Regions from separate parts of the Roseibium sp. AWQ4_290 genome, predicted to be linked through region 4. Evidence: predicted binding sites of a transcription regulator. Region 4 holds the regulator's gene; each other region holds the start of a gene.
The links. The regulator LexA, encoded in region 4, represses DNA repair genes until DNA is damaged. The targets are predictions, from matches to a motif close to TGTTCNNNNTGTGTTCNG.
Positions count from the first base shown of each region.

Region 1 (7,397 bases), on a different contig from region 4:
AACCCGGATAATGGCATCGCAATTGCCAAGGCCATGGCGGCAACCTTGTCAAAGGCTGATCCGGATCATGCGGCGCTCTATCAGAAAAACGCCGAGGCGTTTGCAAACCGGATTGAAGCTCTGGAAGCAGAAATTGAGGGCACATTGACACCGGTGGCTGGCAAGAAATTTGTCGTCTTCCATGATGCCTATCATCACTTCGAGCATCATTTCGGCCTCGAGGCGAGCGGTGCAATCACGATCTCTCCGGAAACTGTTTCAAGCGCCAGCCGTGTTGCGGAAGTGCAGGAGCGGATCAAAGACCTCGAAGTGACCTGCGTGTTCCAGGAACCTCAATTCGACGCCAAGCTTGTGGATGTGGTTCTGGAAGGCAGCGATGCCCACAAAGGTACGCTCGACCCGCTGGGAACCGAGTTGACCAATGGCCCGGATCTTTATCCGCAGCTTCTGGGCAATATTGCCGCGTCCTTGAACAAGTGCCTTTCCGGCCACTCTTGAATCGCTGGCAGGCGCAGCACGCTAGTGCCTGCCGCATAAGTCCGGACTAAAATTGGTTTGTCTTTCGCGTTGAAATCTCTGATCTCAGGCCGCGAAAGACAAACCAAAGCGGAGCCGATTTGCTCTCGTCCGGTAGAACAGCAAAACCCCCGGCGTCTCCGCCGGGGGCCTTAAAGACGTTCAGCGTCGGCACAATCCGGCGCTTTGTGTGTTCAGGCCCGTTTTTGAGGGCAAAGCCTGTGAATTCGGAGCTGTCTCTTACCTGTTGAGGCCCTTTCAAGCGTGGCGCGCCTACCCGTCTTGACGGGCCTTGGCGCGGGCCGCTTCTGTCTTGTCGATGGCCTTTAAAAGATAGCGGTCCCGGTCATAGACGTCGGAATAATAGCCCATCCCACTGCCATCGGCTTCCGGCCATGCGGTGAAGTAGGACACATAAACCGGGATGTTGCCGGTGACTTTTTCCTGCTCGTTCTGACCGGACGCGATCCTTGACGACACATAGTCCTTCGATTTACCAAGCACGGCAGCTGCCATGCCCTTGGGGTCCTGCAGGCGGATACAGCCGTGGCTGAAGGCCCGCACGTCTTTTTTGAAGAGGCTCTTGGACGGCGTGTCGTGCATATAGATATGATGCTTGTTCGGGAACAGGATCTTGACTTCCCCAAGGGCGTTCGACCGGCCCGGATATTGCCGCACATTCACTGATTGCTGCTTGGCAGCCACCGCATACCAATTGACAGATGCGGACGAAATCTGCCGACCGCCCGGGGTCGTCACCTCATAGCCTGCCCGGTCCAGATAAGACGGATCATTGGCCAGTTTGGGCAGCATTTCATTGACGATGATGGAATAGGGAACGCCCCAATAGGGATTGTATTCCACCACTTCGATCTTGTCGTAGAAGAAATTGGTCTGGTTCGACTTCTTGCCCACCACAACACGCATGGAATAGGGCTCTTTGCCAGCCTCTGTATAGGTGGCCGTGAAGGCCGCCTGGTTGATGAAGACCTTATGGGGACCGAGATGTTCTGGCAGCCAGCGGCTCCGCTCCATGGCGAGCTGAACCTTGGCAATCTTGGCCGCGTTGGTTTCCCCCACCATCGCCTTGATGGTGTTTTTGCCGACGATGCCGTCAGGCGTCAGGCCGGCATCTTTCTGAAAGGCCTTCACAAGGGCGACCAACTCCGGCGTATAGACGTCACTGCCGTCATAGGCCTCAAGCGTCTCGGCATGAACGGTCTTCAGCACATCGGACCCGTTCTTGGCGACTGCAGCAACAATATGCTTCATCTCGGGGCTCGACTTGCCCGCTTTCAGAAACGTGCCGGGTGCGATGACAATCTGTTCCTTGTCTTCGTCTTCCGCTTTCAAGCGTTTCAGTTCTTCAGTCAGCCTGCGGAAATGATCGCTTTGCGGCTGTATGGACTGAAGCGCGGTTGCTACATCATTGGCCGCAGCCAGATCGCCAAGCGCAGCGGCCAGGTCAACCTTGTGCCGGGGCAGATCATGATATTGGGAAATCCGGTTCGGATCGACGCGGCCGCGCTTTGCATCCAGCACATAGGTCAGAGCGGCAGCGCTGAGCCTCATCTCAAACCGCATCAGAACGGCGGCCCGGTCCGCGTCGTCAACGCCGCTGAGATCGGGAAGCGGCACAAAATAGTCTTCAGGCACCAGTCCGTATGAGGCCGCGTCACCCAGTTCCATCCGCAGCCGTTCGGCTTTCAGGGTGACGCCATTGGCATCCACCCAGAGAAAATCCGGATGCTCCCGGTAATAGGCGATCAGCGCCTTGCCCACGTCCGGAAGGACTGTCAGGGATAGGCCTTTGAGGCTTGGGCGGGCTTTGTCAAACGCCGTCAGAACTTCAGCCGCCGGCAGGGCATCGCTTCCCGTGAGAGCCGTTTCCTGCGCTTCGATACCCTCGGTGGCAGTCGGCTGGACTTCTGCAGTCTTCTTTTCAGAAAGTGGCGTCAGCGACACTGGCTTGAGCACATCCGCCTTGTAATTCAGGTAGCGCGGAGCGGACACCTTGACTTTGGCCGCTTTCTGGCGGAGCTGTTCTGCACGCAGCTGTTCCTGCTGAATTCGTTGCCGTTCCGGATTGAACAGACGTTGAAAAAAGCCCTGAGCAGACGCCGGACCGGCCATAGACGCGCAGATTCCTCCCGCCAGCACTGTCACCATGAGACAGGCTTTCAGGGATGTGCCAGCAGCCCATTGCAGCTGTTCCACTTTGCCGGTCTTGCGGGTGGCATCTGACCGTGTTTCTTGTTTCATATTGTTCGCCTGCATCGCGTAACCCTAAAAAGTCGCGGCCCCGGTAACCGGTTCGACGTGTCAGTAACACTGTCCGGGCGCGGAACCGCCAGCCCACTCTCCTTAAAATTGTCCCGAATCCTGAACGGGTCCGGTTCAACTTTGTCCGCGATGTGTAGCGCTGGAACCCGGTAAAATTAAGCCGGTGCAGCAATTCCGTCCGCGAACCGCAAACTGATTGTTACTATATCAGGATTGATGAAGGGGTTAAGGGCAAGGCTCATACACATATTTTGAAATCAAATCGGTGTGACGAATATGTCGCGTGCCTCTTGTCTGTTGCGTTGAAATCTTAGAATTTCTAACCGCAAGTGGCCGATCCGAGTGAACGCAATTTGCTCCAGGACCCGGGCGCATCGGCGGCAGTCGGCGTATTTCTGGCAGCGCCGCTTAAGGTGCGGAAGCCGGGTTTTTCCCGGCTCCCTTGGCCTCCACGACCAAAGTTTGCGGTCAGAACGGAATTTCGTCGTCCATGGGGCCGGCACCGCCGCCACCGCCACTGCCGAAGCCGCCGCCTCCAGATCCGCCGCCATAGCCGCCTCCGCCGCCGGAGCCGCCACCATAGCTTCCGCCGCCACCGCCGCCGAAGCCGCCGCCACCTTGGCTGTCATTGCCATAATCCGGCAATCCGCCCCCGGACTGGCCGCCTTCGCCACGGCCATCCAGCATGGTCAGATTCGAATTGAATCCCTGCAGAACGATTTCGGTGGAATACCGGTCCTGCCCGGACTGGTCCTGCCATTTACGGGTCTGCAGCTGGCCTTCAAGATAGACCTTCGAGCCCTTGCGCAAATACTGCTCGGCCACCTTGCACAGACCTTCATTGAAGATCACCACCCGATGCCATTCGGTTTTTTCCCGGCGTTCGCCAGAATTGCGGTCCCGCCAGCTTTCGGAGGTAGCAATGCGCAGATTGGCGATCGGCCGGCCGTCCTGTGTCCGGCGGACTTCCGGGTCGGCCCCGAGATTGCCGACCAAAATAACTTTGTTGACGCTGCCCGCCATCCTGCACTCCTGTTTGTTATGGCTTGTCCAGTTTCCGGTGCGGTCTGAAACCTTCTGCCGGGTAGTCTGAGCCTTTATAGCGGCTAGAAACCAGAACCGTAGCGGTCCGCCAAGCGCCGTGCCTTCATTTTTGTTCCCAAGAACCCATTTTCCACAAGGCAAGCCCTCTCCGCCACACCAGATTGACCGTGCCTCCCGGCCTGTTCTGAGGCAGCTTGCGGTTCCGTCCTCTTTTTCGCATCTTGTACTTGTTTTGTTCTTATCATTTCTGTAAACAGGTTTCAATTGCATCTCAGTTTTCATGGTGTTTCTCAACGGCCACGTCTTCCTCTACTGGATGTTGCCCGGTTCGGTGCTATATCGAGAAACGGTTTCAAGCACCGGCAGAGCTGTACTGGGACCAAGGCAAACGAATTGGCGGGCCGCTTAGGGCGGCCCAGACGGCAGGAACCACAAGCATGTCGACAACTGGCGGCGACCGGACAGACGAAACCTGGAAAAACGACCCGACGAAAATGATCAGCATTCGAGGGGCCCGGGAGCATAATCTCAAAGGTGTTGACCTTGACCTGCCGCGCGACCGGTTGATCGTCATGACCGGTCTGTCCGGTTCGGGCAAATCCTCACTCGCCTTCGACACGGTCTATGCGGAAGGCCAGCGCCGCTATGTGGAGAGCCTCTCCGCCTACGCCCGGCAATTCCTGGAAATGATGCAAAAGCCCGATGTGGACCAAATCGACGGTCTGTCCCCGGCCATTTCCATCGAGCAGAAGACAACGTCCCGCAATCCCAGATCGACGGTCGGCACGGTGACCGAGATTTACGACTATATGCGGCTGCTGTTTGCGCGGGTTGGGATTCCCTATTCCCCCGCCACGGGTCTGCCAATCGAAAGCCAGACGGTCAGTCAGATGGTCGACCGCGTAATGGAGCTGGAAGAAGGCACGCGCCTTTATCTGCTCGCACCGATGGTGCGCGGCCGCAAAGGCGAATACCGCAAGGAACTTGCGGAACTGATGAAAAAGGGCTTCCAGCGGGTCAAAATCGACGGAACGTTTCACGAGATTTCCGAAGCCCCTGCTCTCGACAAGAAATTCAAGCACGACATCGATGTGGTCGTGGACCGGATCGTCGTGCGCGAGGACATCTCCGGCCGGTTGGCCGATTCTCTGGAAACAGCCCTGAAGCTGGCAGACGGCATTGCGGTTGCCGAATTTGCAGACAAGACGGATGCCAAGGGGGATCCGGAAAGGCTGATTTTTTCCGAAAAATTCGCCTGCCCGGTTTCCGGGTTCACCATTCCGGAAATTGAACCGCGCCTATTTTCCTTCAACAACCCCTTTGGCGCCTGCCCGACCTGTGACGGGCTTGGCACAACGCTGGCCTTTGAAGAAGATCTCGTGGTCCCCGACCACTCCCTGTCCTTGCGCGAAGGGGCGGTCCTGCCCTGGGCCAAAACCGGCTCCACCTCGCCCTATTATTCGCAGACCCTGGAAGCGCTCTGCACCCATTTCAAGGTCGCCATGTCGACCCCTTGGAAGGATCTTCCCCAGGAAGTTCAAAATGCGGTTCTGCATGGCACCGGCAAGACCAAGGTTGAATTCGTCTATGATGACGGAGTGCGCAGTTACAGGACCGAAAAAGCCTTTGAAGGAGTGATCGGAAACATTGAACGCCGCTGGCGGGAGACCGAATCCACCTGGGTGCGCGAAGAACTGGCCCGGTTCCAGTCTGACCATGCCTGCCCGGCCTGCGGCGGGTTCCGGTTAAAACCCGAAGCCCTGGCAGTTAAGATTGCCAGCAAGCACATCGGTGAAATCACCGAATTGTCTATCCGCGAGGCGCGGGACTGGTTCGATGGCCTTCCGGCCCAGCTGAATGACAAACAGTCGGAAATCGCCGGGCGGATCTTGAAAGAAATCCGAGAACGGCTGAAGTTCCTGAACGATGTCGGCCTGGATTATCTGACCCTGTCCCGCTCCTCTGGCACTCTTTCAGGCGGCGAAAGCCAGCGCATCCGGCTCGCCTCGCAGATCGGCTCCGGCCTGACCGGCGTGCTTTATGTGCTGGACGAGCCGTCCATCGGGCTGCATCAGCGCGACAATGCCCGGCTTCTGGAAACGCTGAAACATTTGCGCGACCTAGGCAACACGGTGATCGTTGTCGAGCATGACGAAGACGCGGTTCTGACAGCCGACTATGTCGTGGATGTCGGCCCGGGCGCCGGGGTCCATGGCGGTGAGGTGGTGGCCAAGGGCACGCCCCCGGAGATCATGGCCAATCCGAAGTCTCTTACCGGCGAATATCTGTCCGGTGCCCGCACAATTGACCGTGCGGATGGACGGCGCAAGATCAACAAGAAACGGCAATTGTCCGTCCGCGGCGCCCGCGGTAACAATTTGAAGAACGTGGACGTGGATGTACCTCTCAGCACCTTCACATGCGTTACGGGCGTTTCCGGCGGCGGCAAGTCGACCTTCCTGATCGACACACTTTACAAGGCAGCAGCCCGCAGGCTGAACGGTGCCCGGGACAATCCTGCCCCCCATGATCGAATCGACGGGCTGGAAGTGCTGGACAAGGTGATTGATATCGACCAGTCACCCATCGGCCGCACCCCGCGCTCCAATCCGGCAACGTATACGGGCGCCTTTACACCGATCCGGGAATGGTTCGCCGGCATGCCCGAGGCGAAAGCGCGCGGCTATCAACCGGGCCGCTTTTCCTTCAACGTGAAGGGAGGCCGCTGCGAGGCCTGCCAGGGCGACGGAGTGATCAAGATCGAGATGCACTTCCTGCCGGATGTCTATGTCACTTGCGATGTCTGCAAGGGCAAACGCTACAACCGGGAGACACTGGAGGTCCAGTTCAAGGGCAAGTCAATCGCTGATGTTCTCGATATGACCGTAGAAGAAGCCGCCGGATTCTTCTCGGCGGTTCCGGCTGTGCGGGACAAGATGGAAACACTCGCGCGCGTGGGCCTCGGTTATATCAAGGTTGGCCAGCAGGCCACCACGTTGTCCGGCGGTGAAGCGCAGCGGGTGAAGCTTGCCAAAGAGCTGTCGAAGCGCTCCACCGGACGGACGCTCTATATTCTGGATGAGCCGACCACTGGGCTCCATTTCCACGATGTTGCCAAATTGCTCGATGTGCTGCACGAGCTGGTGGATCAGGGCAACACGGTTCTGGTGATCGAGCACAATCTCGAAGTCATCAAAACGGCGGACTGGATTATCGACCTTGGGCCGGAAGGCGGAGATGGGGGCGGTACCATCGTTGCCACCGGCCGTCCGGAAGATGTTGCCGAGACCCCGGAAAGCTATACTGGCCAGTTCTTGAAAGAGGTGATGCACCGCCGGCCGCAGCGCCGCCCGGATGCGGCTGAATAAGCGGATTGCGCTCTGCGTTCTGATATGCCGCCTCCACAGCCCCCATAGGCGTGTGGTGGCAGCACCGCAGCAGGCGAGCCGGGGCGGCCCGCAACTGCCTTAAAAGGCCTTTCATGAAGTTTTTTTCTTGTGAAGAAATGCCTGTGTGCATTGCACACAGGATTCTGCACTTGAAAAACGTCTCTT
Region 1 covers NZ_JBSWYG010000022.1:41,629-49,025, forward strand. The annotation lists gene ACXAH0_RS20445 (zinc ABC transporter substrate-binding protein) at 1-498, shown strand, start outside; gene ACXAH0_RS20450 (L,D-transpeptidase family protein) at 790-2,685, opposite strand; gene ACXAH0_RS20455 (single-stranded DNA-binding protein) at 3,268-3,822, opposite strand; gene uvrA (excinuclease ABC subunit UvrA) at 4,281-7,211, shown strand.
Region 1: a site for LexA is predicted at 4,066-4,083, ahead of uvrA (excinuclease ABC subunit UvrA). Genes of this name have one in related genera too.

Region 2 (7,397 bases), on a different contig from region 4:
GCAAAGAATTGCTGCCCTCCAGCAAAGGTCGGAAAGCCGTCATGGAGCTCGTGGGTCATGTCCGTGACTGTTGACGGAACCTCGGCAAGGGCCGGCAGGGCCCCGGAGACCGACGCGCCGGCAGCAACTCCGGCACTGACCGCAGCCGCTTTAAAAAAGTCCCGCCAGGATAACATCCGCTCTTTGACAGAGTTCAAAACACAAAGATCACACATGACACCACTCTCTCTCGTTGTTTTCAAGAGAATGCTGCCAAGGGACTTCCAAAAAGGCCAGTCGAAAAGTTGATCAATCGCCGTCATCTTGTGCCGGGAAAACAGTCAGAGACTAGCGTCTACCCGAGTGCTTTGATGCCTGTGGCTTTCATATGGAGGCACTCTGGTTTTTCTTTTGCGTTGAACACTCTGAATTTCAGTCGGCGGAACACAAATCCGGTGAACCGCACGGGGCTATAGGCCTGGTTCAGATGACCCGGAGATCCGGCTGATTTTTCCCGGCAAGGGCGGAGCGCGGCGTGATGACGCTTTCCAGAAGCTTGGTCAGGTGCTCTTCCAGATAATCGACAATCGGCGAGCGGGCCTTGGACGGGGTGTAGATGGCAAGCTCTGCAGAGGGCAGGGCCGGGAATCCGTCCTGATCGCGCAGGAGCCGGAAGCCGTCCAGAATGGCGCCGGAGGGCAGGCAGCAGACACCGGCACCCGAAGTGACGGCCACCTGGGCAGCGGCAACGCTTGTTGTGGTGATACGCTCGTACCAGTGGCGGCCGGAGCTGGCGAGGGCCCGGAAAGCAAGCTCACGGAATGGGCAAGGCTCGGGAAACAGGATCAGAGGCAGCGGGTCCGTCAGGGCGCAGTCATCGCTGATGGCCCAATGGAGCTGCTCCTCCACGATCCCGGCGGGTTCCGGTTTGCCCTGGGGCACAAGGGCGATCGCCAGATTGATCTCGTTCTGGGACAGCATCTCGTGCAGGGTTGCGCTGTCGGCCACCGTCATTTCCAGTTTGACGTTGGGATGGATGCGCACGAAGTTGCAGAAAATCGATTGAAGCTGGCCGGTTGCGAACCATTCCGGCAGGCCGACATGCACCGTGCCTGTCAATTCGGGGGCGGACAGGCGTAGCCGGGCTTCCTCATGTGATTTCAGGATTTCCGTGGCATGCTGATACAAAATTCGTCCGGCGGGGGTCAGGTTCATGGTGCGCGCAGTGCGCTCAATCAGGGGCTTGCCGACCCGTTCTTCCAGGCGCCGAAGCTGGGTGCTGACACAAGGCTGGGTGCGGTTCAACTTCCCGCCTGCATGGGTCACATTGCCAGCTTCCGCTACGGCGACAAAGGCTTCCAGCAACTCAATGTTGAAACGGCCGATTGTCATTCTGTGTCATCCCGCTTTCAGGCCGGATCCTGATCAGATCTGGCGGGTTTTCCCAAGGGGTGATCGCCTTGGTCGCGAGCATAACGTTCTATTATGAAGTTGTTCAATTATAAATTTTATGCACCTGCCATAGTCCCGTAAACCGTGAAGTCCCGCCATCAGAATGGGTTCCCGAAATGAGTCTTGCGTTTCCTGTCAGTCAGTCAGAACCAGAGCGTGTGGCCGCAGCCACATTGTCGCTTGAAGCCAGGGTGCACCGGTCCCTTGCCTCCCATACCGAATTCAGCCTCGACCGCATCGTCACTCAGGACAACCGGGTCAAATATGCAGCCGATGGGGAGCCAGGTGAAGACACCGGCCACCTGGACGAGGTTTTCCAGCTCATGCGGGAGTTGAACGAGGTGGGCGTTGCCTCTGACACGCTCGGCCGGTTGCGTCCGCAGGGAATGTCCTTCAAGGATGCGCTGGACCGCATCTGCGCAAAGATTGCCTCAGAAGCCGCCGGACAACCCCTGATCTATGTTGAACTGGGGCCGGAACCGGTCAAAACCGGTGTCATCGTGAAAACCCTTCAGGCCCTCGGGGTCAGGATCGAGCGCTATATCGCCGTGGACATCAACCCCATGTCGGTGGCGCATATGCGCACGGCGCTGGAAGAGCTTCTGCCCGGAACGCCGCTGCAATTCGTCACCTGTTCCTTTGAAGAGTTCCGTCTCAGCGATGTGGCTGGGCCGGGGCGCGGCAGCGGTGCCCCGGCGGCAGTGATCACCATGCTCGGCTTTCAGGAAGGCAATGACGATCCCTTCGTCGTGAATGAATGGCTGCAACAGATCGCCCGGCCCGGCGATCTGCTCCTTTCGGAAAGCCAGCTCTATACTGAACATCACCGTGACCGGATTCCGGCCTTTTATTCCCACCGGGCCATGCAGCGCTTCTCAAGGATTGCCTTTGAACAGGCAGTGGACAGCAGCCTGCCCACCCTAAACCGCTTCTTCGTGCTGCCGGTTCCGTTTGCGGGCGGGGAGACGGCGCAAGTGGCGATCCTCGGAGAGGAATTTTCAACCACAACCAAAACAAGAGCCTTGCACGTCTCCAACTTCTGCCTGAAACTCACTCTCGACCAATATCGCCGTTACAGAGAGCAAGGTGGATCTTTCACGATTGCCGGTGAGACCTTTACCGATGACGAGACACTTCACTTCCAGCTCTCCCGCCGGGCATGAAGCGGCCCGGAAAGCCCGGGGCCTCACGGTCGCGGGTCTGGCCATTGTCGCGGCAACCTATGGGCTGGCCCGCTATTGTTTTGGTCTGTTCCTGCCCGAGATCCGGCTGGAATTCGGTCTGTCTACGGAAACGGTTGGCCTGATTGCGGGCCTGTCCTATGCCGGATATCTGCTGGCCACATTTCTGGGCTCCGGCCTGTCAACCTGGTTCGGCCCGAGGCTGCCCATTCTGCTCGGCGGTCTGGCGGCTGCCACCGGTATGGCCATCATTGCAGCCGCGCCCGATCCCTGGACCCTTGCTGTTGGTGTTTTTCTGGCGGGCACCAGCCCGGGGCTCGCCTATCCACCCTTCTCCGATGTGATTGTGCGGCACACGGAACCGCACCGCCAGAACGCCATCTATGCCTGGATCAATTCCGGCACGGGCTTTGGGGTGGCGCTGGCCGGGCCGCTGGCGCTGTTTGCCGGGGAAGACTGGCGGTTGGCCTGGTTCGTCTTTGCCGGGCTCGCCCTGCTAATCACCTTTTGCAATCTGTGGACCTTGCCCCGGCAGGGGCTTCGGGCCTCCAATGCCAGAGCGGCCCTGTCGCCCCGCTTTCTGTTGCAAACGGCGGCCAGGCCCCTGTTTGTGGCCGCCTTTCTGTTCGGGATCTTTTCTGCCGTCTACTGGACCTATGCGGTGGAACTTCTACTGGCGCTGACCGGCAACGGGCGCGACGCCATTTTGTTCTGGATCGTGCTCGGCATGGCCGGGGTCACCGGATGTTTCGCCGGCGGCCTGGTCAACCGCTGGGGTCTGACTACCACCTATTGGGTTCTGGCTCTTGTCGTCGGCTCGGCAATCGCCACATTGCCGCTTCTGATCGGCATTGCTTATGGCATTTATGTTTCCGCCGCCTTTTTCGGCTCCGGCTTCATCGTCATGACCGCCGTTTTTGGCATGTGGAGCATGCGCATTTTCCGGGATGCCCCATCCATCGGTTTCGGCCTGACATTTTTCCTGATTTCGCTTGGCCAGGCGGTCGGCCCTGTTGTGGGCGGGTTTGCCATTCCGGTTCTGGGCCATACGATGCTGTTTGCCGGCTCGGGCCTATTGTGCTGCGGGATGGCGGTCCTGCGGCCGCCTGCGCAGGGGATCACCTTAAGGAATACATAACAGCGAATTATGATGTCGCAGAGCGGCATAACCGCAATCGTCTGGTTTTTGCCTCAAAACGCAGGCATCATAACAGCACGTTATAGTAGTAAAGTGTGAACATGCCGATGATCGTTTCCAAGCTGCAGACGGAGGAGCGCCAGCTCGATACAGAGCTGTGCCGCGCCATGTTTGAAAAAGACCCGGACAAGATGATTGCGCTCCTGTCGGACTGGCTTGAGCTGAACGGCTTGACCATAAGCGCGGATTTTCAGATCCCGGCCTATCTGGAACAGGTTTTGGTGGCGGCTTCCCAGAACAGCGAAACGGCCAGCGCGTTCCGCGTTTTCGCCTCCTGAGCAGTCTGATTGTCATGAAGGGTTTGAAGATGTCGCGTCTTCAATACCATCTCCCGGAACTGCGGGCCGGTTGAGAAGCTCCCGGTCAGACAAGGCCTTGACATAGGCAAATTTGTTCCATTTTTGTTCTTGATTCTCCCGCATCACTATGGTTCCCTTCCTGGCGCAACTGCAGCAAATCAGGTGCCTGCCGCTGTCTGGAATCAGAGATTTCAACGCAAAAGACGAAACAATTTGAATCCGGATGAACGCGACACGCTCCCAAGGGTGAGGACAGGCTATGGTCTCTCGGGTCACGACGGTTGCCTTTCAGGGCATCGAGGCGGTGCCGGTGGATGTTCAGGTCCATGTCGGTCCGGGCATGGTGGCCTTTACCATTGTGGGCCTACCCGACAAGGCGGTGGCCGAAAGCCGGGAGCGGGTGCGGGCCGCCCTCTCTGCCTCCGGGCTGGCGTTGCCCGCCAAACGGGTCACCGTCAATCTGGCTCCGGCCGATCTGCCCAAGGAAGGGTCCCATTACGATCTGCCCATTGCGCTTGGGGTGATGGCCGCTATCGGCGCCCTGCCGGGGGACTTTCTGGAGGGGTACGTGGTGCTGGGAGAGCTGGCCCTGGATGGCACACTGGCACCTGTCGCCGGTGTCCTGCCTGCGGCCATGGGCGCCAACGGGCTCGGCAAGGGCTTGGTCTGTCCGGAGGCCAGTGGCAGCGAAGCCGCCTGGGCCGATCCGGACATGGACATTCTGGCCCCCCGTTCGCTGATCCAGCTGGCCAACCATGTCAAGGGCACGCAGATCCTCAGCCGCCCGGCGGCAAAGCTTCAGGGCAATACCGGGCCGTTGCCCGATCTGGCCGAGGTCAAGGGCCAGGAAAGCGCCCGCCGGGCGCTGGAAATCGCAGCGGCCGGAGGCCACAACCTGCTTATGACCGGACCTCCCGGCTCGGGCAAATCCATGCTTGCAAGCCGCCTGCCCTCCATCCTGCCGCCGCTGACCCCGCGCGAGCTTCTGGAAGTTTCCATGATCGCCTCGCTGGCTGGCGAATTGGCAGAAGGCAAGCTCACCGACCGGCGGCCTTTCCGGGCGCCGCACCATTCCGCCTCCATGGCCGCCCTTGTGGGCGGCGGGCTGCGCGCCCGGCCCGGTGAAGTGTCTCTGGCCCATCACGGCGTACTGTTTCTGGATGAGCTGCCGGAATTCAACCCGCAAGTGCTCGACAGTCTGCGCCAGCCCCTGGAAACCGGCGAAGCGGTGATCGCCCGGGCCAATCACCGGGTCACCTATCCGGCGCGCATTCAATTGATCGCGGCCATGAACCCCTGCCGCTGCGGTCATGCGGGCGAGCCGGGCCACCAGTGCCGGAGGGGTGAGCGCTGCGCCGCGGACTATCAGGCCCGGGTCTCCGGGCCCTTTCTGGACCGGATCGATCTGCGCATCGATGTTCCGGCCGTCACCGCCACCGATCTGATCGGCCCGGCAGAGGCGGAACCGTCTGCGGCTGTGGCTGCACGGGTGGCCGAGGCGCGGCGCCTGCAGGAAGACCGTTTCTTGAACCTGGGTCTGCTCTGCCGCACCAATGCCCAGGCCCCTGCCGCTGCCGTGGAGGCCATGGCTCAGCCGGACGCTTTGGGTCTGGCGTTCCTGCGCGATGCAGCTGAAAAGCTGCGCCTCAGCGCCCGGGGCTATCACCGGGTTCTCAAACTGGCCCGCACGCTGGCGGATCTGGATGCGAAGGATCAGGTCGGCCGGATTCACCTTGCCGAAGCCCTCAGCTACCGGGGCCGGGATGTGTCAAGGCAGGCGGCGTGACAGCACTCCTTGAACAAAGGGGCGGGAAAGGCCGCCGGTCCAGCCGGTGGTGAGACCCTGTCAGGTGCGGGACGGCGCTTTCTGGAGGCTGCATTTGGCATGGCCTTGAAGATCAAGGGACGCAAGCGTCCCGGAGCGTTCATAAAGATACCCCTGGGCCATGTGGCCGCCGAGCTCCCGCATGATCCTGGCCTGCTCGTCCGTTTCCACCCCTTCCACGACAACATCAAGGTTCAGGGCCTGGCCAAGCTTGATCATTGCGGCTGCAATGGTCCGGGTCTCCGGGTTGCCGGTCACGTCCTGGGTGAAGGACCTGTCGATCTTGAGCGTGTGAAACGGCAGGCGGCTGAGGGTCAGCATATTGGAATAGCCGATGCCGAAATCGTCAATCGCAAAGCGGAACCCGTGTTGGCCAAGCGTGCTCATGATTTCCCGCGCCGCTTGAATGTCCCGGATGAGGGCCTGTTCGGTAACTTCAAACTTGACCTGTTGCGGGGCGACGTTCAGGCGCTGGCAGCTTGCCACAATATAGTCCGCAAGGTGGGGGCCCCGGAGATTTTGCTCCGCCAGATTGAAGACAGAGCGAATCAGACCCATGTCTCAAAGACCTATTGTCCGGCAGAGTTCACATGAGGAGAGACCCCGATGCTCGTGACCACCACCAACACCGTTCAGGGCAAGGATCTGGACTATAAGGGCCTTGTCACCGGGGAGGCCATTCTCGGCGCGAACCTGTTCAAGGACCTGTTCGCCGGAATTCGCGATATCGTTGGAGGCCGTTCCGGCGCATATGAGGAAGAGCTGGCTAAGGCGCGCACCATTGCAATCAACGAAATGTGTCAGCAGGCACAGGCCATGGGGGCAAATGCGGTGATCGGCGTGGATCTTGACTATGAAACCGTGGGCCAGAATGGCTCCATGCTGATGGTCAGTGCCACTGGAACGGCGGTTATTGTCCGCTGAGGCCGCCGGTGACGGAAGCCCGGCGGCAAGGCGCTGCCTCACCAATGCCTGACACCTTTCTGCTGCATCCAGGATTTTCCGAAGACCAGCGCGGGACGGCGGCGCAGCTCTTCTGGGACGCCTTTGCGGGCAAACTCGGCTTTGTCCTGCGGCCGGCTCCCAGGGCGCTTGCGTTTCTGGAGGCGGTCCTGGACCCGGCCTTTGCAATCGGAGCCAGTGCGCCCGACGGCACCTTGCTGGGTCTTGCAGGCTTCAAGACCCGAGAGGGGGCCTTGACCGATGGATCGCTGGGGCAGCTATGCAGCACCTATGGTGCCCTTGGAGGACTCTGGCGGGCGCTGCTTCTGGAGGGCCTGGAGCGGACGGTTGAACCGGACGGGCTGCTGATGGACGGCATTTTTGTCAGTGCCGCCGCCCGTGGCCAGGGCATTGGCAGCGCGCTTTTGCAAAGTGTGTTTGACAAGGCGGCCCAGGACGGGCTGAAGAAGGTCCGCCTGGATGTGGTCGACACCAATCCCCGGGCGCGGGCCCTTTATGAA
Region 2 covers NZ_JBSWYG010000013.1:62,301-69,697, reverse strand. The annotation lists gene ACXAH0_RS14440 (cyclase family protein) at 1-215, opposite strand, end outside; gene ACXAH0_RS14435 (LysR family transcriptional regulator) at 463-1,371, opposite strand; gene ACXAH0_RS14430 (hypothetical protein) at 1,548-2,594, shown strand; gene ACXAH0_RS14425 (MFS transporter) at 2,554-3,750, shown strand; gene ACXAH0_RS14420 (hypothetical protein) at 3,852-4,088, shown strand; gene ACXAH0_RS14415 (YifB family Mg chelatase-like AAA ATPase) at 4,369-5,895, shown strand; gene ACXAH0_RS14410 (EAL domain-containing protein) at 5,956-6,492, opposite strand; gene ACXAH0_RS14405 (heavy metal-binding domain-containing protein) at 6,541-6,858, shown strand; gene ACXAH0_RS14400 (GNAT family N-acetyltransferase) at 6,903-7,397, shown strand, end outside.
Region 2: a site for LexA is predicted at 4,202-4,219, ahead of ACXAH0_RS14415 (YifB family Mg chelatase-like AAA ATPase). Genes of this name have one in related genera too.

Region 3 (7,397 bases), on a different contig from region 4:
GCGGTGAACTTGCTCCGCCGCCTCCGCCGCCACCACCCGCAGACGCCGCTTCGAGCACGGAGACCGACTCCAGCAGCGATGAGGACACCACAACAAGCACCTCCTCCAGCACGAGCAGCGAACTGACGACAGAAGACCTGATGAGCGCGCTTTTGGAACAGCTCAAGAACAGCTCGGGCTACGACAATTCCGGAAGCACGGCATCGTCCTCAACCGATTCCGTTTTTGCGGATTTTCTGGTCTGACCCTTTTGCGAACACCTGGCTGATTGCCCGTCAAGGCCGGGTCAGACGATCTGCGCCTTATACTTCGGATGCAAAAGTATCGGGCAATAAGCCTGCTCAATTTGACCGTGACACGAAAGCGATGTGCAAAGAGCGTGTCACGGGGCGATGCCGGACATCGTCCAAGACACGCGACACAGTGGAACGCTCTCATGTCGTGGCCTTCGGTGGTTTTTTCAAACCCGCCGGGCTTTGTCACGCCGCTTGCCCGGCCACCCAAGGCCAACCTGGGGCCCATTCCTTACCGGCAAACCTGAAAACCCATCCAAAGGGGTCTTATTTGGTGCGGTAGGTATAAAGCGCCCGGCCCGAAGGGCGGCCTTCAGACAAGCAGCATTTCAGACAGGCCAGACGAACAGGCAGGGCAGATGATCAGGCCGCGCAGACCGTCAGTGCCGCTCGACAAAGCTGTCGATCACCTTCTTGACCCCGGCTTTTTCAAAATCAACGGTCAGCTTGTTGCCTTCAATCGATGTGACCGAGCCATAGCCGAACTTGATGTGGAACACCCGCTCGCCAAGCGCAAATTCTGACGGGGTTTCGCTAACCGACTTGGCCACCAGTTCCCCTTCGATGGTGAGTGGTCCCTGGCGTTTCATGCGGGCGGACTGGTAGCCCTGCCCGCTTTCAGAAAACCCGCCGGATGACTGACGGGCCCGCTGTGCCCGTTGCCAGCCCGGCGTTGAATAGCTGCCTCGTTCAAACGGATCATTGCTGTCAAAGCGCGACGGCCCGTAGCCGCCGCCGCCATACCCCCCGTAATTCGAAGAGGGCTCGGCGATTTCCACGTGATCGGGCGGCAATTCATCCAGAAATCTGGACGGCACTGTTGATTGCCACAGGCCATGAATACGCCTGTTGGAGGCAAAATAGAGCTTGGCCCGTTTCTTGGCCCGGGTGATGCCCACATAGGCAAGCCTGCGCTCCTCCTCCAACCCGGCCCGGCCGCTTTCATCCAGCGATCTTTGATGGGGGAACAGCCCCTCTTCCCAGCCAGGCAGAAACACCGTGTCAAATTCCAGCCCCTTGGCCGAATGAAGGGTCATGATCGACACTGCATCGCTGGCATCCGCGCTGTCCCGGTCCATCACCAGGGCGATGTGCTCCAGGAAACCGGCCATGGATTCAAAGTCCTCCATGGAGCGGATCAGTTCCTTCAGGTTGTCCAGACGGCCCGGCGCTTCTGCGGACCGGTCCAGCCGCCACATTTCCGTATAGCCGCTTTCATCCAGAATGATTTCGGCGAGCTCGGTGTGTTTGAGTTGCTCCAGCTGGCGCCGCCAGCGGGAAAAATTGTCCAGAACCGTTTTCAGTGAATTCCGTGGTTTCGGCTTCAGTTCTTCCGTATCAACCAGCTGCTGGGCCGCCTGCATGAGGGGAATACGCTCCGCCCGGGCCAGACCATGAACCAGTTTCAGCGTGGCATCCCCCAGGCCCCGTTTCGGCGTGTTCACAATCCGCTCAAAGGCCAGATCATCGGCCGGCTGGCAGACACATCTGAAATAGGCCAGCGCATCCCGGATCTCCATCCGTTCATAAAAGCGCGGTCCGCCAATCACCCGGTAATTCAGCCCGAGCGTGATGAAACGCTCTTCAAATTCGCGCATCTGGAACGACGCGCGCACAAGCACCGCCATCTCATTGAGCGTATGACCATGGGTCTGCTGCGCCTCGATCTCATCGCCGATCATACGGGCCTCCTCTTCGGAGTCCCAAACGGAGGCAACGGAGACAAGATCGTGATCAGGCTCTTCAAAATCCGTGAACAGCGTTTTGCCCAAACGGCCCTCATTGAAGGAAATCAAATGAGAAGCCGCGGCCAGAATATGACTGGTGGAGCGGTAGTTCCGCTCCAGACGGATGACAGTTGCGCCTTTGAAGTCGTGCTCAAAGCGCAGGATGTTGTCGACTTCCGCCCCGCGCCATCCATAAATCGACTGGTCGTCATCGCCCACACAGCAGACATTCGGATTGCCCTGGGCCAAAAGCCGCAGCCACAGATACTGCGCAATATTGGTGTCCTGATACTCATCCACCAGCATGTAGCGGAAGCGGCTCTGATAGTCGGCCAGAACATCAGGGCGGGACTTGAACAGAGTGATCACATGGAGCAGCAGATCGCCGAAATCGGCCGCATTCAGGATCGACAGGCGCTCCTGATATTCCTGATAAAGCCACCGCCCCTTGCCATTGCCAAAGGCCCGCGCTTCGCCTTCGGGCACCTGATCGGGCGTCAGGGCCCGGTTCTTCCAGCCGTCCAGAATCCCGGCAAAGGTCTTTGCGGTCCAGCGCTTGTCGTCGAGCCCTTCCGCCTGGATGATCTGCTTGAGCAAACGAATCTGGTCATCCGTGTCCAGAATGGAAAAACTGGATTTGAGGCCAACCAGTTCGGCATGTTTGCGCAGAATTTTGACACAGATGGAGTGGAACGTGCCAAGCCAGGCCATGCCCTCCACATTGCCGCCGACAAAGCCCGCAATCCGTTCCTTCATCTCCCGCGCCGCCTTGTTGGTGAAGGTGACGGCAAGAATGCCGGAGGGCCGCGCAAGCCCGCTGGCAAGAATATGTGCAATGCGTGTGGTCAGAACCCGGGTCTTGCCGGTGCCTGCCCCGGCCAGAACCAGGACCGGGCCTTCGGTCGTCTCCACCGCCAGGCGCTGTTCCGGATTAAGGCCGGTCAGATAGTCCGGCGCGCGCCGGGCTGCCATGGCCCGGGCTGCGATCCCACCTTCCGGGCGCGCAGGCGCAAGCGCCGGGTCCCGCCGGGTGCCCACGGGCTGGAAGGGATCGTCAAAGGGATCATCATACCCGTCCGGGTCTGCCATGGCGTGAAAGTCCAGTAACGTAACTTTAAATCAAGAGAACAATATAGCAACAAACCGGCTGTGGCGAGAGCGCGCACAGGCAAATGGTGGGGACAAGACGTCTCAAACCGGGATGAACGTGCCTTTCTTCCCCAAGGGCGGCCAGGCAGACAGCACCACACACACATGTGAAGGCCGGCGCCTCCTTGAACCCCGCGCCCCTTTTCAGGAACTGGGGACTTCAGGAGGTTGGCACAAGTGCCTTGCCGAGTTGGAGCAACGGTGTGTTGCCCATCGGCATCCTCACGCTGACACGGACTTTTGACAGACCGCGCCAGAACCATCCGTCAAAGGAGAAGAGCGCGGCCCCTAGGCCGCCTCATCATCGCGCACTTCCTCCAGGAAGGTGTTGACTGCTTCTGAGAGGTTGATCGCCACCTGGCTAAGCTGACCGGCCGAGTTGCTCAAGACCTCCGATCTCTGGCGCGTCTGGTCAATGGAGCCGGAGACACCCGCCACATTGGTGGCCGCCGCTGTCGCACCGTCGGAGGCAAAAGTGATGGACTGGGTGATTTCCCCGGTCGCCGCGTTCTGCTCATCGACCGACACGGAAATCGTGTCGCTGACGGAGCGGACCTCGTCGATGCGCTCCACGATTGAGCGGATCGCAGTGACCGATTTCTGCGTCGAGCTCTGAACCTCAGAAATCTGGCTGGAGATCTTGTCCGTTGCCTTGGCGGTCTGGTTCGAGAGTTCCTTGACCTCCGCCGCCACGACAGCAAAGCCCTTTCCGGCCTCCCCTGCCCGCGCGGCTTCAATGGTAGCGTTTAGCGCCAACAGATTGGTCTGTTCGGCAATCGCCCGGATCATCTCGACGACTTCACCGATCTTGTCAGCAGTTTCCGCCAGAATGGACACATCCCTGTCAGCAGCCATGGCCGTGTCGGCTGCCACCGCGGAGATCTCCGTCGCCGAACTGGCCTGACGGGAAATTTCACCGATAGAAACCGACAGCTCCGCTGCAGCCGAGGCGACCATCTGCACGTTGGTGGTCGCTTCCTCGGTGGCGGAACTGGCCGCCTGGGCGCTTTCATCCGCATGCAGAGCGATCTTGACCAGATCAACCGCATTGGCACGGACATCTTCGGCTTCCGCGTTCAACTGCTCCTGGATCGCGGAAACCGAGGTTTCGAAATGATTGATGGCGTTTTCCAACTGGGCCCGGCGCTGACGGCGGAGGGCCCGCCCGGATTCCGCTTCCTCTTCCAGCTCTTTCTGATACGCCAGTTTGGTACGGAAGACTTCGGCAGCACGCGCTATATCGCCAATTTCATCCGGACGGTCCGTATCGGCCACGCTCACCCTCAGATCACCTTCTGCAAGCGCCGTGATCGCGTCACGCTGCCGGCTCAGGGTCCGGGTGATGGCAAGCACCTGAGTGGCCACAACGGCAACACCAATCAGTGTCAGACCAATGGCAATCGCCGAAAGCCAGAAAATTTCGGTCCGCAAGCGGCTTGTATCCGCATCGGCGGCCGCTTCTGCCCGGTGGATCAGCTTGTCTGAGAACTGCTTCATCAGGTTCAGGCGCTTGGTGGCGATTGCGAACCAGTCGCTGCCCTGAATCCCTCCGGCGTCTCCCGTTTCAGGAAGCGCGTGAATAAGCTTGCGCCAGGCCAGAGCCTGGTCCACATCTGCGCCCTTGACCATGCTCTTGAACATAGCTTTCTGGTCGGCAGTGGCGACAGACGTAAATTCCTTCAGGAAGGCTGCCTCCCCCCCATAATGGGTGATCACCTTCTTAAACGTCGCCAGATTGACCGTGCCGGTTCCATTGAATTCATTAAGCAGCGCAGCCCCATTGGCGCGCTCCAGCCCGCCGGATTCCATGGCTTCCACAATGGTCAGATAGGGTAGGAGCTCGACTGTGATCTCCCGGGACGGGCTGGCTTCCGTGGTCAGGCCGATCACGTGGATCAGTTCGTGCACTTCGTGAGTGTAGGATTTCAGAACGTCGGCGACGGCAAAAGTCCGTGCATCAATTGCCTTCCGGAAGCTGGCGGTCTGGTGAACCGCCTTGGCCACGTTCTGAAGATCGCTCAGCAAGGCTTCATCGTTCAGATCAAGGCTCGCCAGATGGTCATCAAAGAGTTTGAGGGCCGCATCAGACTTCGGCCGCTGCGCCATCAGTTTTGCCTGAACGTCCGGATTGTAACCGGACTTGATCAGACTGACGCTCATGCCCCGTTCTTTTTGCAATTCATGCACCAGGTTGCCTGCGTCTTCCGCAATCCTGGTCATGGGCTGCATATGTGCGTTATGGGAGAGTTCGACAGCTTTTTCCGACACGCTGAAGGCCGCAAACCCGACGACCGCAAGCATTGGCACCGCCGCCAGCACTGCGATCTGCAGCTTGATCCGTTTCATCTGCACGCTCCTTCACACCTCAACCGGTGCCGGACCCCCTCCGGCTCCTTCAGCCTGCTGGGAGCGCCTTTCCTCACACTTAACAAAAGAGGCAATTTGGCCTTGCGCGACACAAAATACGCAATATGCAAAGCAAAACAATTTAAGGTAGTACGCTAAAATAAACTGAGATTGTCAGAAGTGACGATTATTTCGCCTGAGCTCAAGTATTTTACGTTACGTAAATTTTGAAATTAGATCTAATTACGCTGAATCAGCACTTCAATTGACTGCCTGACCTCCCGAATTTCAACGCAAAAAACAAAACAGTTCGCATCCGAACCAACCCGGCCCGCCAACATGCAGCATTGCCCCAAGAGACCTCGGGTCTGGTGTGTGATTGGTCTCAGGCGCCGACCAAATCAAACCAGCCATCTTCGCTGATCACCTCGATCCCGAGATCCTGGGCCTTGGTCAGTTTGGAGCCGGCTTTCGGTCCGGCCACAACCAGATCGGTCTTCTTGGAAACAGAGCCCGACACTTTCGCGCCGAGCCGCTCAGCCATTGCCTTGGCCTCGTCCCGGGTCATGCGCTCCAGCGAGCCGGTGAAGACCACCGTTTTTCCAGCAACCGGAGAGCCGGAAGCCTCAATTTTCTCGGCGTCTTTCGGGCGGACCTCTTCCAGAAGCGCATCCAGCTGCGCCCGGTTGTGCTCTTCTCTGAAGAATTCCACAAGTGCCTCAGCCACAATATGGCCAATGCCGTCAATGTCATTGAGCTCGTTCCAGGCTTCGCCTTCCCTGTCCACAGCCGCCTGCATGGCTGCATAAAAGACAGACCAGGACCCATAGGCCCGAGCCAGCAATTTGGCATTGCCCTCGCCCACATGGCGGATGCCCAGCGAAAAGATGAACCGGTGCAGTTCGATGGTCCGGCGCTGATTGATTGCCTCAAACAAGTTCCGGGCAGAGACCGCCCCCCAACCTTCCCGGTTCCGGAGCTTGGTCAGAGCCTGCTTGTCGCGTGCCTCCAGGGAAAAGATATCAGCCGGGGCCATGACAAGGCTGTCCTTAAAGAAGGCATCGACCTGCTTGTCACCGAAGCCCTCGATGTCAAAGGCGTTGCGGGAGACAAAATGGCGGAGCTTTTCCGTCGCCTGGGCAGGGCAGATCAAGCCGCCCGTGCAGCGCCGGATGGCGTCGACCCGGCCGGTCTTTTCGTTTTTCTCGCGCACTGCATGGCTGCCACAGGCCGGACACCGTTCAGGAAAAACAAAGACCGGGGCACCGGCCGGCCGTTTGTCCAGATCGATATCAACAATCTGCGGGATGACATCTCCCGCCCGCTGGATCTTCACCGTGTCGCCAATGCGCAAATCCTTGCCGCCCCGGATCGGCTCGCCATCCTGGCCAATCGCCTTGATATAGTCCTCATTGTGGAGCGTTGCGTTGGAAACAACGACCCCGCCCACGGTGATCGGCTCCAGCTTGGCCACCGGTGTCAGCGCGCCGGTGCGCCCGACCTGAATTTCAATATCGTTGAGAACCGTAAATGCCTGCTCGGCCGGGAACTTGTGGGCAATCGCCCAGCGGGGTGAGCGGGAGACAAAGCCGAGCCGCTCCTGCAGATCCAGCCGGTCCACCTTGTAGACCACCCCGTCAATATCATAGTCGAGCTGCGCCCGGCTTTCTTCAATGCCGTGATAGACCTTCAGCAGCGCCTCGACCGTCTCGCAGCGCTCCATCAGGGAATTGATCTTGAAGCCCCAGCCCGCAAACGCTGCCACCATGTCCGTCTGAGTGTCTGCGTTCATGGCGCTCATCTCGCCCCAGGCATAGGCGAAGAATTTCAGCGGACGGGTCGCGGTGATGTCCGGATTGAGCTGGCGCAAGGACCCGGCCGC
Region 3 covers NZ_JBSWYG010000001.1:303,170-310,566, forward strand. The annotation lists gene ACXAH0_RS01375 (hypothetical protein) at 1-245, shown strand, start outside; gene ACXAH0_RS01380 (UvrD-helicase domain-containing protein) at 674-3,109, opposite strand; gene ACXAH0_RS01385 (methyl-accepting chemotaxis protein) at 3,458-5,515, opposite strand; gene ligA (NAD-dependent DNA ligase LigA) at 5,901-7,397, opposite strand, start outside.
Region 3: a site for LexA is predicted at 3,144-3,161, ahead of ACXAH0_RS01380 (UvrD-helicase domain-containing protein). Genes of this name have one in related genera too.

Region 4 (7,397 bases):
CGAGCTCTGGCGGAACCGACCGGATCCGCTGATTCGCCAGACCCACAATGGGGGCAGGCCTTTGCTGCAGCTTGCCCGGTCTACCCTGCGCTGGTCGTTGGGGCTGGCTGTCACAGCGCTGGTGGCCGGACTGGCAACCGGGATCATTGCCGCCCATCATTTTGGGCGCATAGCCCCCCTGGGGCTTCTGGGAAACGTGCTCGGCATGCCGATCTTCACCTTGCTGGTCATGCCCATGGGGGTTCTGTCGCTTGTTCTGATGCCGTTTGGCTTGGCCTCTGTGCCCCTCAGCCTTATGGCCTTTGGTGTCAGGTTGCTTCTTGATGTGGCGGGCTTCGTGTCTGATCTTAGTGGAGCTGCAGGCGCCATTGGCCGGATTGGTCTGCCGGAGATGCTGGCTTTTTCAGCTGCCCTGTTCGGCGTGCTGCTGCTGCCGGGCCGGTGGCGCAGCCTGGCCTTTGGGCCCCTGATCCTTGGCCTGGTGCTTGTGCAGGTCAGCCGGCCGCCGGACATCCAGATTGCCGCTTCCGGAAACAAGCTCGCAGCCCGGGACCGGATTGGGGATTTGCGCTGGTTTGCCCGCCGGGACAGTTTTGCTGGTGATATCTGGTTTCAGACGGAGGGAGTTCCAGAGGGCGAAATTAAATCGCGCAGGATGAAAGCGCCTCAAATCGCCTGTGATCCCGGCGGCTGCGTGATACGCGCTTATCAAGTGGCCGGGGCGCACGTGCCTGACGGCTTCGAGCACAGGCCTCTCAAACTGGCTCTCACAAAGAGGCCTGAGGCATTTGAAATGGATTGCCGATGGGCTGATTTGATCGTGAGCGATCTGATTGCGCCCAAATCCTGTTCTGCTCCCCTTGTGATTGACAAATCCCTGCGCCATGCGCGCGGTGCTGTTTCGATCTGGCTGGCGCGCGCCGCTTCCCCGGCCATGGAAGAGGCTGTGCCGGAAGGGCAGGGAACCCGGAAACGGGAAAGAGAGGATCAGGCATCTGCCCCCAATGCGCTGAAAACACGGGTGCTGGCTGTCACGGACATCCAGTTTGCGCTTCAAAAGGAGCCCCGTCCGTGGAACCGGGCGGGGGAGGTGACGCGTACCAGCCTGCGCCAGGGAGGTGGCTAAACGGTCAATATTGGCGGAAGAGGGCGACAAGCCGTCCTTGAACACGCACCCGGCCGGGGCCGAAAATGCGGGTTTCGTAAGCGGGATTGGCAGCTTCCAGGGCAATTGAGGCGCCTTTCTTGCGCAGCCGCTTCAAGGTGGCCTCTTCATCATCCACCAGCGCTACCACGATATCGCCGCTATCGGCGCTTTCCGTACGGCGGATCAGCACGGTGTCGCCGTCCAGAATACCGGCCTCGATCATGGAATCGCCGCGCACTTCCAGAGCATAATGTTCGCCCTTGCCGAGAAGTTCCGGCGGCACTGTGATGGAATGGCTGTGGGTCTGGATCGCTTCGATCGGCACCCCGGCGGCAATGCGCCCCATGACCGGAATCTCCGTTCCCGCCACTTCAGGCTCCGGTGCAGGGCGAGCCGGTTCCGCCTTGCCAAGAGACCCTTCGATGACTTCGGGGGAAAAGCTGCCACGCTGGCGGGGGGCGCCGAGGCCCGGTGCAATGGAATCCGGCAGCCGGACCACTTCCATGGCGCGGGCCCGGTTCGGCAGGCGGCGGATGAAGCCGCGTTCTTCCAGAGCCGTGATCAGCCGGTGAATACCGGACTTCGACCTGAGGTCGAGAGCGTCCTTCATTTCATCAAAGGACGGCGGAACACCGGTTTCTTTCAGTCTTTCATGAATGAACATGAGCAGTTCATACTGCTTGCGCGTCAGCATATCGGCATTCCTTGACCATGAGAAGGTTCTGGTACAAATCAAGAACACATTACCTGTTCTCATTGTGTTCCGCAAGCGTAAATGTTCTCTTACTGTTCTGCCGGGCCACTTGTGGATCTGTCAGAGTAAAACGGCACTGGCAGTTGCACTTTTGGCCGTATTGATTGCTGGCTGGGCGGCATGACAAAACTCAACCGTACGATGAATGGTGCTCCGGACTGAAAATCGGGAACTTTTGCATTCATCGGGCAATTGGCCCCGTTTTGCTCCGCTGGCTCAATTCTTCACTACAGAATAGTCTGCGTCGGCGGCGCAGAGATTTGGTCATGGGGTGCTGTTGTGTTGTCTGATTGCAATAGATGTTGTGTAGCCGCATACACCTGCACGAAGCTGCCCAGACTTCCTAAAACTTGGTTGTCCGAACAACGGACAAACTTATTCGAAAATTTTTAAAGATGACACTGACAACGACCCGGATACAGTCTTGAAAACCGTATGCTACGCATGCCACGGAACGAATAATCCAGAAGGACTGTCTTGCTTTGGAAATGCCCCGCAAGGTTTCCATGCTTCAACGTCTTTTCCCTATTTCTACGTTTTATAGAAGTCCGGATTGAAAACCAGCTGCTCCTGAAAATTAGAACCGCGAAATCCCGCGTTTTCCCGGACAAGACTTTCTGGTGCCGATGAAATTCGGCCCGTGCCATTTAAGTCCGGTGCGTACACTTGTGCGCTTTGGAAACCGGCGTTTCAAGTCGGGGTCATCCGTTCTCCCTGACGATCAGCAGCTCGCACGTTACCAGCGTCGGCGCGCCGCCGGGGACAAGTATACCCTCAAAGAGAGCACCGGTCAGGTCCGCGCAGCGGACCGGGACAGCGGGCGGTGTTCCTTTTTCCGCTCCAGCTCCCGGGCGCAACAGGATTTCGGAAATCAGGCCTGTCATGGGCGCGCTGTCGGTGAACCGGGCTCCGGCAAGGCTGCCGAGGCCGTAAACGCAATAGGGGCCAGGGCCAAGTGTGGCTGCCAGGCTTTCGATGCTGGTGGACAGGTCCTCAAACGGGGCGAGGGTCGTGATCAGTGCATTATGCGTTGGCCGCGGGGAGGCGCTGTCCTCTGTCCTGGTCCGGAACAGCGTGAATTCGGTTTCCGGGTCCAGCTCCGCCTCGAACCGCGCGCCCCTGAGGCCCCAGCCGGAGACTGTGATGTCCTGCGTGGCCGTCAGCGTGTGGGGCAGCAGGTGGCCGAGGCGTTGCTTGTTCCCGTCCTGCCAGAAGCCGTGAATATGGGCGAACCAGCTCCCGTCCTTCCAACCCAGGATGGCGACAGCCTCCTCAAGGACAGCAGCGGCGGAGTGGTGGGTGTCGCTGTACCAGGCGGCGTGCCGGTCGTCGATGGCCCGGTCGGGCATGACGTAGTCGAAGGCCGAGAGGGGGAGGCCGGACAGATCCAGAACGGCGGAGGAAAAGCCGGACGCAGCAGCCCACGCGCCAAGATTGGTCAGGAGCGGTGTGCCGGCGGGCACGGGAACCGCTATCGGAATGGCGTCGCAGAGCGCAAAGGGGCGCCTGTCGGCCGCGGCAGGGCCCGGATGGCGGATATCGGCAAGGGCTGACGGTGCTGGCCGTCTCATATCAGGCCCCGGCTGGTCAGGACGTCCCGAACCAGTTTCTTCGTGACTTTGCCATAGGCGCTGGTCGGCATCGCATCCACAAAGAGATAGCGCGCGGGCATCTTGTATCGGGAGATCTTGCCGGTCAGAAACTCTGTCAGCTCCGCATCTTGAACCTGCTGCCCGGTCTGCGCCACACAGACGGCAAGGCCGGTCTCTCCCCAATGCGGATCGGGAATTCCGAGAATGGCCACTTCCGAGATCGCCGGATGGGTGAGAAGAATTTCCTCGATCTCCTTCGGATAGACATTCGAGCCGCCGGAAATATACATGTCCGAGGCCCGCCCGGTCAGGTAGAGGTAGCGCTGCTCGTCCATATGGCCGAGGTCGCCGGTGCGGAACCAGCCATTGCGGAAGGATTTTGCATTGGCGGCCTCATCGTCCAGATAGCCGGAACAGACGGCGGCGCCTATCACGCAGACCTCTCCGGTTTCGCCTGGGCCAAGATGGTTTCCCGCCTCGTCCTGAATGCTGATTTCGATGCCGGTGCGTTCGGTGCCGCAGGTGCCGATGCGGCTAGACGGACCATCTTCGGCGAAATGGTCCTGAGGGCGCAGAACAGTGATGTTGCCGGTCACTTCGCCTAGGCCGTAATATTGCACAAGCACCGGCCCCAGCCTGGCAAGTGCCTTTTTCTGGTCTTCCCGGTACATGGGGGCGCCCGCATAGATGACATGGCGCAGGCTGGAATGGTCGAAGTCATCGGCAGCCGGGTCTTCCACCAGCCGTTTGACAATGGTCGGAACCGTGAAGAGATTGCTGATCCGGTGTTTCCCGATGAGCTCGAAAGCCGCCGCCGGGGTGAACCCGCCGCGCGGCATCAGGACATGGGAAGAGGCTGCCGGGAGCTGGGCGATCAGCTGCAGGCCCGCTCCGTGGGAGAGCGGTGCGATAACAAGGGATGCGTCCTGCTCGGTTGTGCCGGGCAGAAGATCTGCGAGATAATTGACCGTGACAAATCCGATCTGGCCGTGTGTCAGCACGACAGCTTTTGGACGGCCGGTTGACCCAGATGTGAAAAACAGCCAGCACGGATCATCATGCTCAACGGCTGTATTTCCGGCTGTTTGTCCCAAATAGCGGTCGATCAGGGATTCATAGGACGGGGCGGGGGCGCCTGGTCCTATGGAAAGAGAGCCCTTGAGCTGAGGCCTTTCAGCGGAGACAGCGTTGGCTTGTGCTTCAAAGCGGGCATCGAAGATGAAGACATCCGCTTCTGCCTTCTGGCTGGCATAGGCGGTTTCCCCCGGGGCCTGACGGAAATTGCAGGGGACCCAGACCGCTCCAAGCCGGAACGCGGCCAGCATGACTTCCACCATCTGGTTGGAGTTCTCCGCCTGAACCAGAAGGCGGTCCCCCTTGGCAAGGCCGTACTCGGTCTCCAGGGCGCAGCAAAGGGCTGAAACGCGCCGGTCAAGGTCTGCCCAGTTCCAGGTCTTCCCCTCCCAGACAAGGGCCGGACGGTCTGGGAATCTGGCAGCGTTTCGGGTCAGAAAATGCGCAAGATTGGGCACGCGCGCAGAACAGCGTTGCATCATGTGTGAATTGCCTCCCGTTCGGAGGGGCTGACGAGACAACTTCACATTGGCCCCTGCGGATGTTTTCTCTTGCGCGCAGATTAGAGCAAGGCTCCGGCAATCGAAACAGAAGAGGTCTTTTAAAACAGAAGAATGTGATCCTGTTGGAAAACCGGCCTTTGAAAGGTTCGCGCTGGCCCTTTTGGGAGGTCATGCGTCAGACCGGGGCCGCGCATGCACAGGAGCGCACAGGCTTTGCCATTTCATGAGCCGGTAATTTGTGTATGTTGGCCGGGCTTTCAAATTTCCTTCTTTTCAGGTTTCCAAGATGAGTGAAAGAACGCGCGCCGACTGGGATGATGCTTATGCGAACGGCTCCTATATCCCCGGTGCTGAACAGTATCCTCTGCGCTGGGCGGAGAAGGCGGAGGCTTTCCGGAAGGGCTGGGAGGGCAAGCGACTAAATGTTGCCTATGGGGACGGGCAGCGCCACCGGTTTGACCTGTTTTTTCCAAAGAGTGGTACAGCGCAGGGGCTGGTTGTTTTTGTCCATGGCGGCTACTGGCTGAAATTTGACAAGAGCTTCTGGTCGCATTTGGCCGCCGGCCCTCTGTCGCAGGACTGGGCCGTGTGTCTTCCCAGTTATGATCTTTCTCCTGCCGTTTCACTGTCAGAGATCCGGGAGCAGGTCGGCGCTGCGATCCTTAAAGCCGCCGGACAGGTGAAGGGGCCGGTTCGTCTTGCCGGTCATTCCGCGGGCGGGCACCTGGTGACCCGAATGCTATGTGAGGATACCCCATTGACCCAGCCGGTTCTGGAGCGGATTGCGGCGGTTGTGTCCATCAGCGGCCTGCACGATCTGAGACCCTTGAGACATACAAGCATGAATGACTCCTTTGGCCTGAGCGAAAAAGACGCTGTTCTGGAAAGCGCCGCGCTGCAGACCCGGCTCGGCACTTGCCCAGTCACAGCCTGGGTGGGTGCAGATGAGCGGCCGGAGTTTTTGCGCCAGTCAAAGCTGTTGGCCGAAGCCTGGCCAGGCACGCGCTACAGGGAAGAAACGGGCAAGCACCATTTTGACGTGATTGATGGTTTGCTGGATGCCAAAAGCGCTGTGACAAAAACGCTTCTGTTTTGATGGAGGTTGCGTTTATCTTAAGAAAATGGAAGGAAAAATTGCATTGTCGATGATTTAATTTACAATTGATTTTTATGGAAAATTTAGAAACCCTAAGCAAAATCCGAAACTAAGGTTGGCCGCCGGTAGAACGGTGCCGATATCATGACTTTAGAAACACCGGAATTGCTGTTTGAAACCTTGAGCAAAGGTTTCCCGGGGGCGGCATGTGACGCCGGTGCAGGTGAGAACAATGAGGAGACTGATCTCCTCGGAATTTGGGGTGGGTGCCTTGAGCGTGAGCGGCAGTGCGTCGTTGCCATATACTCCCAAAGAGATGGGCCGGGTCAGCCTGTCGCGTACGTTCATTCTTTATACGCTTGGCCTGTTTGCGGTGCTTGGCGTTGTTTTCATTGGGATTTTGACGAAAATCACCTGGGATGCCTCCCACGCCAGGGCCATTCGCGTGACCGAAGCTTTCTTTCAGGCGACTGAACGCCCGTTTGAACGGGCGATCTGGACGGTCAATGCAGATGCCACTTTGCAGCTTATCCGTGGCCTGGAAAGTCTTGAAGTGGTTGAGAGAGTCTGGGTGGAAACTCCGGATACCGGGAACTTCGGTGAGGAGGTCGAAGGCCCGCGCCGCAAGGAGGCTCTGAGCTACACGCTGAATTCCCCCAGCACGATCCTGCACAAGGATGCCATCGGGCAGGTTTTCATTCTGATCGACCGCAACACGATATCGAATGAGATCGTCTCAACTGTTGGCTATACGGTTGCAGCGATCATCGTTTATCTGATGCTCTTGGCCGTTGTTATCCGGGCCGTGTTCCGCCGTTTGATCGGTCAGCCGCTATCGGCCATTGTCGAATATCTGTCGACGCCGCGCCTGATCGAGGCGCCGCCCAGTGCGCGGCTGATGCCAGACCGGGCCGACGAGATTGGTATTCTGGCCGAAAGCCTGCAATCCATGGTTTACCGGCGGCATCTCGATCTGAAAAAGATCCAGGAATACCAGACCAATCTGGAAGAACTGGTGACCCACCGGACCGAGCAATTGAAGCTGGTGCAGGAAGAGCTGATCCAAGCGGACAATCTTGCGGCGCTGGGCGCACTCGTGGCGGGGGTCTCCCATGAGCTCAACACGCCTTTGGGCAATGCGTTGATGGCGGCAACGACCATCAAGGATTCAACTGACAGCCTGACGCGGGAGCTTGACCAGCAGAGCCTGAGCAAGGACAGGCTGGAACGG
Region 4 covers NZ_JBSWYG010000002.1:305,643-313,039, forward strand. The annotation lists gene ACXAH0_RS03610 (ComEC/Rec2 family competence protein) at 1-1,126, shown strand, start outside; gene lexA (transcriptional repressor LexA) at 1,131-1,841, opposite strand; gene ACXAH0_RS03620 (hypothetical protein) at 2,603-3,472, opposite strand; gene ACXAH0_RS03625 (acyl-CoA synthetase) at 3,469-5,049, opposite strand; gene ACXAH0_RS03630 (alpha/beta hydrolase) at 5,357-6,166, shown strand; gene ACXAH0_RS03635 (sensor histidine kinase) at 6,399-7,397, shown strand, end outside.